2 regions of the Sphingobium sp. SA2 genome follow, and region 2 is predicted to be linked to the other one. Evidence: predicted binding sites of a transcription regulator. Region 2 holds the regulator's gene; the other holds the start of a gene.

Region 1 (3,407 bases), 1.7 Mb from region 2:
CTGGTCGATTCGCATGGCGAAGAGGTGGGCCGTGGCACCGGCACCTTCATGCGGTCGCAATTTCCGCTGTCATCGCTGCCCGGCTATCATGGCTGAACAGCCCCCTGCCCGGCTGACCAGTGCGATGCTGGTCGGCGCGTTGCGACGGCGGGTGGCGGCGGTCGGGGGCTTTGCCACCATCCTGGTCAAAGGCGACGATATCAGCGGCGTGATTCTGGTCCAGACGCTCGAAAAAGGCCAGGAAACCGGGCTGTTCGAGCGGGTGTCGAACTTTTCAGGCGGTCATGCGTTGATGCGCTGTGGACCTGACCCCGAGGAGGGCGCGCAAGCCATGGTTCCCTATATCGAGCGGCGCCGCCGGTCGGACCCCGATCTGTGGGTCATCGAACTCGATATCCCGGAAGCGGAACGGCTCGCCGCTGAAACAATCTGCTGATCGTTGACATATCGCAATGGCCCGTGCAGAGGCCCGCCCACGCTGAACGCGCAGGTTGCCGCAATCGTCCAAGGGGGGCGGGCGCGGTAAACACGCAGACGGGGGGCGGCCGGTCGTCGGACAAAGTGGGTTAAAAAAGACGACGTTTCCGGCCAAGAACCGCATGATTTTGAGTAAAAATGAGTTTTCGTCTAAAAGCTGCGATTATCGCGGCCTTTGCTTTGTCCGCCGCTGCTGCGGTCACGGCATCCGACATGTCGATGGCCGGTGAAGCCATCCCATCTTCGGTGTCCCTGTCCGGGGACAATGCGCTGACCACAGCGCCTTCAGCCGGTGCCAAGCCCGCCGTCACCTTTGCCGCGCCGCGCGAGATCGTGCAGCCGCTGGCTTCGGCCCCTAAGGCCGACAATGTTTCTTCCACCTTCTCCGAGATGCAGGCCGATAGCCTCGCTGCGCTGGTCGATGCCCAAGGCACGCCCGAACAGCTGGATGGCGAGATGCAGTGCCTGGCCGGAGCGGTCTATTTCGAATCCAAGGGCGAAAGCCTGGAAGGCCAGCTGGCCGTCGCGCGCGTGATCATCAATCGCGCCGAGTCCGGCCGGTTCGCGAGCAGCCTGTGCGGCGTCGTGTATCAGCCGAGCCAGTTCAGCTTCGTGCGCGGCGGTGGCATGCCGCCGATCCGCACCGAAAGCCGCAGCTGGCGTCAGGCCGTTGCCATTGCGCAGATCGCCATGGCCGACGCTTGGGACAGCCGGGCTGAAGGCGCGCTGTTCTTCCACGCCCGCCGCGTATCGCCAGGCTGGGGCAAGGCCAAGCTGGCGATGATCGACAATCATATCTTCTATCGCTGAGTATCGCGGAATGTGCCGAGGCACATTTCGGTACACATCAAAAAAGGCCGGTTCGGAATATCCGAATCGGCCTTTTCTTTTGTTCCATCTTTGTTCTATGATTGCGGCATGACCGCTGTGATATCCGACACCTGCTCTCCTTTGACCGACGGCACGGCGCTTGCGGTTGCGCGGGGGACGCTGCGCCTGTTCTTTCGGCACGATATGAGCGGGATCATGGAAGTGCCGCTGCCCAATGGGCGGCGCGCCGACATCATGGCGATCGACGGGGCCGGGCGTCTGACCATCGTCGAGATCAAGTGTAGCCGGGCGGACTTGCTCGGCGACATGAAATGGCCCGATTATTTCGACTATTGCGACCGCTATTTCTGGGCGGTGCCGATGGGGTTCGATCTGACCCTGTTTGATAGCGAAGCGCTATGGCCCACGCGCACTGGGCTGATCGTCGCGGATCAATATGATGCGGAGCTGGTACGACCCGCGCCGATCGAGCCGCTGGCGGCGGCGCGGCGCAAGGCGGAGACGCTGCGCTTCGCCCGGCGCGCGGCACGGCGGCTGACCGCGATCAACGACCCGGACCATGCGGCGGAGATTGGCTGGTAGGGCGTGAATGCGCGCAGAGTGCTATTCAGGCCGTCATGCTGACGAAAGTCAGTATCCATTGGCTCTACCGCTGAGCCTCTCTCCAGGAGAGAGGCTAATGGATTCCGGCTCAGGGCCGGAATGACGGCTATTGTGGGGGCAGCTTAGAGGGTCAGAAAACCGGACCCTGCACCGGGCCTGCGGGCTTGGCCGCTGGCTTGGCGGCGGCGAGCGCTTCGATGAGGCCAGGGGTGCGGTTGTCGCGGGCGGCATAGTCGCGCGCGGACATGCCCGCGATGCTGTCGCGCTTGTCCGGGTTCGCGCCCTGCGCCACCAGCAGGCGGACCAGGCCGAGGTCGCGCAATTGCACGGCGCGGATCAACGGGGTTTCGCCGCTGCCATTCGTCTTGTCGACCTGCGCCTTGTTGGCGAGCAACGTCTGCACACCCTCCTCGAACCGGCCCTGCACCGCGTCCATCAGCGGCGTGTTGCCATCACTGTCGGTCAGGTTCGGGTTCGCACCCTTGGCGAGCAGGAAGGACAGCCATGTCGCGTCGCGACGCGCGACGACGATATGCAGCGCGTTTTCGCCGCTGTTGATGTCGCGGCTGTTGATCACGGTGGAGCCGGGCTTCTGGATCAGGTCGGTGACCTTCTCGCCATCCTTGTCCTTGACGGCCTTCAGGAAATTATAGGCGTCGGAAAATTGCGCCTGCGCCGCGCCGGGCACGAGCAGTGCCGCCGCGATCATGGTCATCATGGCAGAAACAAACCTGGTCTTCATCATCGCGCCCCGTTGCATTTGCAAATCCATCCCTAGCAGGGCATGGCTGGCCACGCCATGAACAAAGCCCGGATGCTCTTCACCCTATCCTGCCTCGCCCTGCTGGCTGCCTGTAATATGGGCGCTGGCGGCAATGCATCAAGCGGGGTATCAAGCGGCGACAGCGTGCAGGGCGAACTGGCCGGTGCGCGTATCGGCGCGCCCTTCACCCTGACCGACCAGGACGGCAAGCCCGCGCGCTGGGACGATTATAAAGGCCAGTATCGGATCGTCTATTTCGGCTATACCTATTGCCCCGACGTCTGCCCGGTCGATCTGCAACGGATCATGCAGGCCTTTGCCCAATTCGAGAAGGCCGCGCCGGAGCGTGCCGCCAAGGTGCAGCCGATCCTGATCAGCGTCGATCCCGCGCGCGATACGCCCGCCGTGCTGAAAACCTATGTCGCGGCCTTTCACCCGCGCCTCATCGGCCTGACCGGGACACCCGATCAGATCGCCAAGGTCGCCAAGGATTTCGTCGTCATCTACAATAGTGAGAAGGTCGCGGGCGCGAGCGATTATCTGGTCGGGCATAGCCGCACGCCCTATCTGTTCGATCCCGATGGCAAGCCGGTGGCGCTGGTCCCGGTGGATGATCCCGGCACGCCGGACGTGGACGAGGGCGCGCCGGACAAGGTGCTGGCGTTCTTGCAAAAATGGACCAAGTGACACCCTTCTGGGAAAAGCCGCTCGACAAGCTCGACCGCGCCGAATG
Region 2 (3,407 bases):
GCCCTGCTCACCATCTACGATATGGCAAAGGCGATCGACAAGGCGATGGTCATCGACGGCGTCCGCTTGCTCAGCAAGACCGGCGGCAAGTCGGGCGACTGGCACAGGCCATGAGCCTGCTGCCGGTTGCGGAGGCGCAAGCCCGCTTGTTCGCGCTGGCCAACCGGCTGCCCGCAGAAGACGTGCCGGTTATGGCCTGCGCCGGACGCTGGCTCGCCCGCGATATCCTCGCGCAGCGCGCCCAGCCCTGGGCCGACCTCAGCGCCATGGACGGCTATGCCGTACGCGCCGCCGAAGCGCCCGGCCCCTGGCGCGTGACCACGACCAGCAGCGCAGGCGGCACACCCCCGCCCCCGCTCGCGCCGGGCGACGCCTGCCGCATCTTCACCGGTGCGCCCTTGCCCGAAGGGGCCGACGCCATCCTGATTCAGGAAAATGCGACCCGCCACGGCGACAGTTTCACCGCCACCGCCGACCCGCTTCCCTCCGGCCGCCACGTCCGCCCCGCCGCGTCGGACTTCGCGCTGGGCGCGCCCCTGCTCAAAGCAGGCTCGCGATTAGGCCCGACCCAGATCGCGCTGGCCGTGCTGGGCGGCCATGGCCACCTGCCCGTCGGACAGCGGCTCAAAGTCGCGCTGCTCTCGACCGGCGACGAATTGGTGCCGCCCGGCGCACCAACCCCGCCGGGCGCTCTCCCTTCGTCCAACGCCCCCATGCTCGCCGCGATGCTGGCCGCTTTGCCCTGCGACGTCATCGACCTCGGCATCGTGCCGGACGATCTCGACGCCATGGTCACAGCGCTCGATCGCGCGCGCCAGGCCGACATCATCGTCTCGACCGGCGGCGCATCGGTCGGCGATCATGACATGGTTCGCCCCGCCTTCGCGCAAGCGGGCGGTACGCTCGATTTCTGGAAGATCGCCATGCGCCCTGGCAAGCCGCTAATGGCCGGACGCCTCGGCGAGGCCCTGTTCCTGGGCCTGCCCGGCAACCCCGTCTCGGCCTTCGTGACCGGCACCCTCTTCCTGCTGCCCCTGGTCCGCCATATGGCGGGGCAAGCGCTCCCCCCCCTTCACGAAGCCCGCCTCGCTTCCCCCCCCTCCCCGCCACCGGCGACCGCGACGATTATCTCCGCGCCTTCCGCAGCGATGGCGGCATCGTCTCGGTCACCTCGCAAGACAGCGCCGCCACCGCCGCCATGGCGCTGGCCGACTGTCTGATCCGCCGCCCCGCCGCTTCCCCCCCGGCGGCCATCGGCGACACAGTGCAAATTCTGCCCCTGCCCTGATCCACCCGGCGCTTGACTAACCTTCATCTGTTTCCTATGCGTTCCTTATACGTTCCACGGAGGACCGCAGCCATGTTGACGCCCAAACAGCAGGAATTGCTGAGCTTCATTCAAACCCGGTTGGAGGAAGGCGGCGTGTCGCCCTCTTTCGAGGAGATGAAGGATGCGCTGGATCTGCGCTCCAAGTCGGGCATTCATCGCCTGATCAATGCGCTCGAAGAACGCGGCTTTATCCGCCGCCTGCCCAACCGTGCGCGCGCGCTCGAAGTTTTGAAGCTGCCCGATGCCATGCACCGCATCCCGGCCCCGGTCATCGCGCCCAAACCGCAGGTGTCGGCACCACAACTCATTGCCGCCAACGACGTGATCGAAATCCCGATGCACGGCCGGATCGCGGCAGGCGTTCCGATAGAAGCGATGGAAGGGCAGACGATGTTGTCCGTTCCTGCCGCGCTGCTTGGCGCGGGCGATCATTATGCGCTGGAAGTGTCCGGCGATTCGATGATGGAAGCCGGTATTCTCGATGGTGACTTCGCGCTGATCCAGCGGACCGAAGTCGCGCGTGAGGGCCAGATCGTCGTCGCCCTGATCGACGAGAATGAAGCCACACTCAAATATTTCCGCCGCGAAGGGCAAAGGGTTCGGTTGGACCCGGCCAACAGCGCCTATGAGCCGCAAATCTACGACCCGCGCCAGGTCCAGATCCAGGGTAAACTCGCCGGACTGCTCCGCCGCTATAATTGAGGTCTGGGCCGCGCATCGAACGGGCGCGGTTTGGACGCACCATAGCGGCGCGATCGCTTGGGGATCGGCGCGATCCAGGGATGGGCGTCACCCGCCTGACGCACCGTGCGAATGGTGGCATGGTCGAGATCAATGGCCATGCCGCCGGTTCGCGCCAAGAGGCGGCGGTCGATCTTGAGCCAACGCGGGCGGCACCAACGCGGCAGACCGCGATCGGCAATCACGATATCTGCCGCCGCGCAATCGCGGGCGAAGGTCGCGCGGTCCACCAGCATATCGCTGCGGGTCACGAGCAACTGCCAGGGCCGACCACCCGCCATCAGCCCGACCGCGCACAAATCGCTCGAACAGCGCGCCTGCGGCAACCGCGCGATCGGCTCCAGCGCACCATCATAGCCCGCGCTCTCCGACAGGACATCGCGCACATAATCGCCCGCCCCCGCGCGCAATATCGCCATGCGACCCTCAGGCGTGCGCACCGCGACATGCCGGCCATCGCCGGTCACCAATATGTCGGGCTGTGACAGCAGCAATATGGCGATGACGCCCGCCGCCACCGGCCCTAATCCCAGCCAGCGCCACCGGCTGCGCCACAGCAAGCACCAGAGCAGCCCCGCCATCATCCCTGCAAAAACGAAAGCGGGCACCGATGGCGTCAACATCGTCGCCCAGGGACTGGCCGACACCCCATGGGCGATCATCAGCAACAACGTCAGCGCCTGCTGCGTCAGCCACCAAAACGGCGCACCAAGCCCCGCCAGGTCGAACAGCAACGCCAACGCCTCCAGCGGCATCACGACAAAGGTGGTCAGCGGGATCGCGACGATATTGGCAAAGGCGCCCAACATGCCCGCCTTGTGAAAATGAAACAGCGCGATCGGCATCAGCACCAGTTCGATGACGAAGCCCGTCGCCAACGTCACCAGCAGCATGCGCCCAACCTTACGCCAGCGCGCCTCGTCCCGCGCAGCGGCAAAGGCGCGGAATAGCTTATGTTCGGCCAAGGCCACCAGCGCCGTGACGGCGGCAAAACTCATCTGGAAGCTCGGCCCGACCAGCGCTTCGGGCCAGAAGATAAGCACGATCAGCGCGCCCGTCGCCACCAGCCGCAGCGTGATCGCATCCCGCCCCATCGCGAGACCGCCCAGCACCAGCAACGCCGCAATGCAGGACCGCACCGTCGGCACCTCCGCCCCCGTCAGCAGCGTATAGCCGACCCCTGCCAGCGCGCCCCCGGTGGCCGCGATCAGCATCAACGGCCAGTCGAGCGCCGCCCGGCGGCTCAACGCCATCACCCGCATCAACAAAAAGATCACCGCCCCGATCAGCGCCGTCACATGCAACCCACTGATCGACAATAGATGCGCCAACCCGC

What was found. The regulator LexA, encoded in region 2, represses DNA repair genes until DNA is damaged. The targets are predictions, from matches to a motif close to GTTCCNCNCTTGTTCT.
Region 1: the regulator LexA is predicted to act here: its motif matches at 1,369-1,384, upstream of OVY48_RS11645 (MmcB family DNA repair protein).

Annotation. Positions count from the first base shown of each region.
Region 1 is NZ_JAPMXX010000006.1:826,703-830,109, forward strand. Features, by position in the region: gene OVY48_RS11630 (PaaI family thioesterase) at 1-96, shown strand, start outside; gene OVY48_RS11635 (DUF1491 family protein) at 89-436, shown strand; gene OVY48_RS11640 (cell wall hydrolase) at 616-1,287, shown strand; gene OVY48_RS11645 (MmcB family DNA repair protein) at 1,396-1,890, shown strand; gene OVY48_RS11650 (ankyrin repeat domain-containing protein) at 2,042-2,629, opposite strand; gene OVY48_RS11655 (SCO family protein) at 2,696-3,361, shown strand; gene OVY48_RS11660 (YcgN family cysteine cluster protein) at 3,349-3,407, shown strand, end outside.
Region 2 is NZ_JAPMXX010000006.1:2,538,010-2,541,416, reverse strand. Features, by position in the region: gene moaC (cyclic pyranopterin monophosphate synthase MoaC) at 1-114, shown strand, start outside; partial or broken gene glp (gephyrin-like molybdotransferase Glp) at 111-1,288, shown strand; gene lexA (transcriptional repressor LexA) at 1,361-2,032, shown strand; gene OVY48_RS19960 (ComEC/Rec2 family competence protein) at 2,023-3,407, opposite strand, start outside.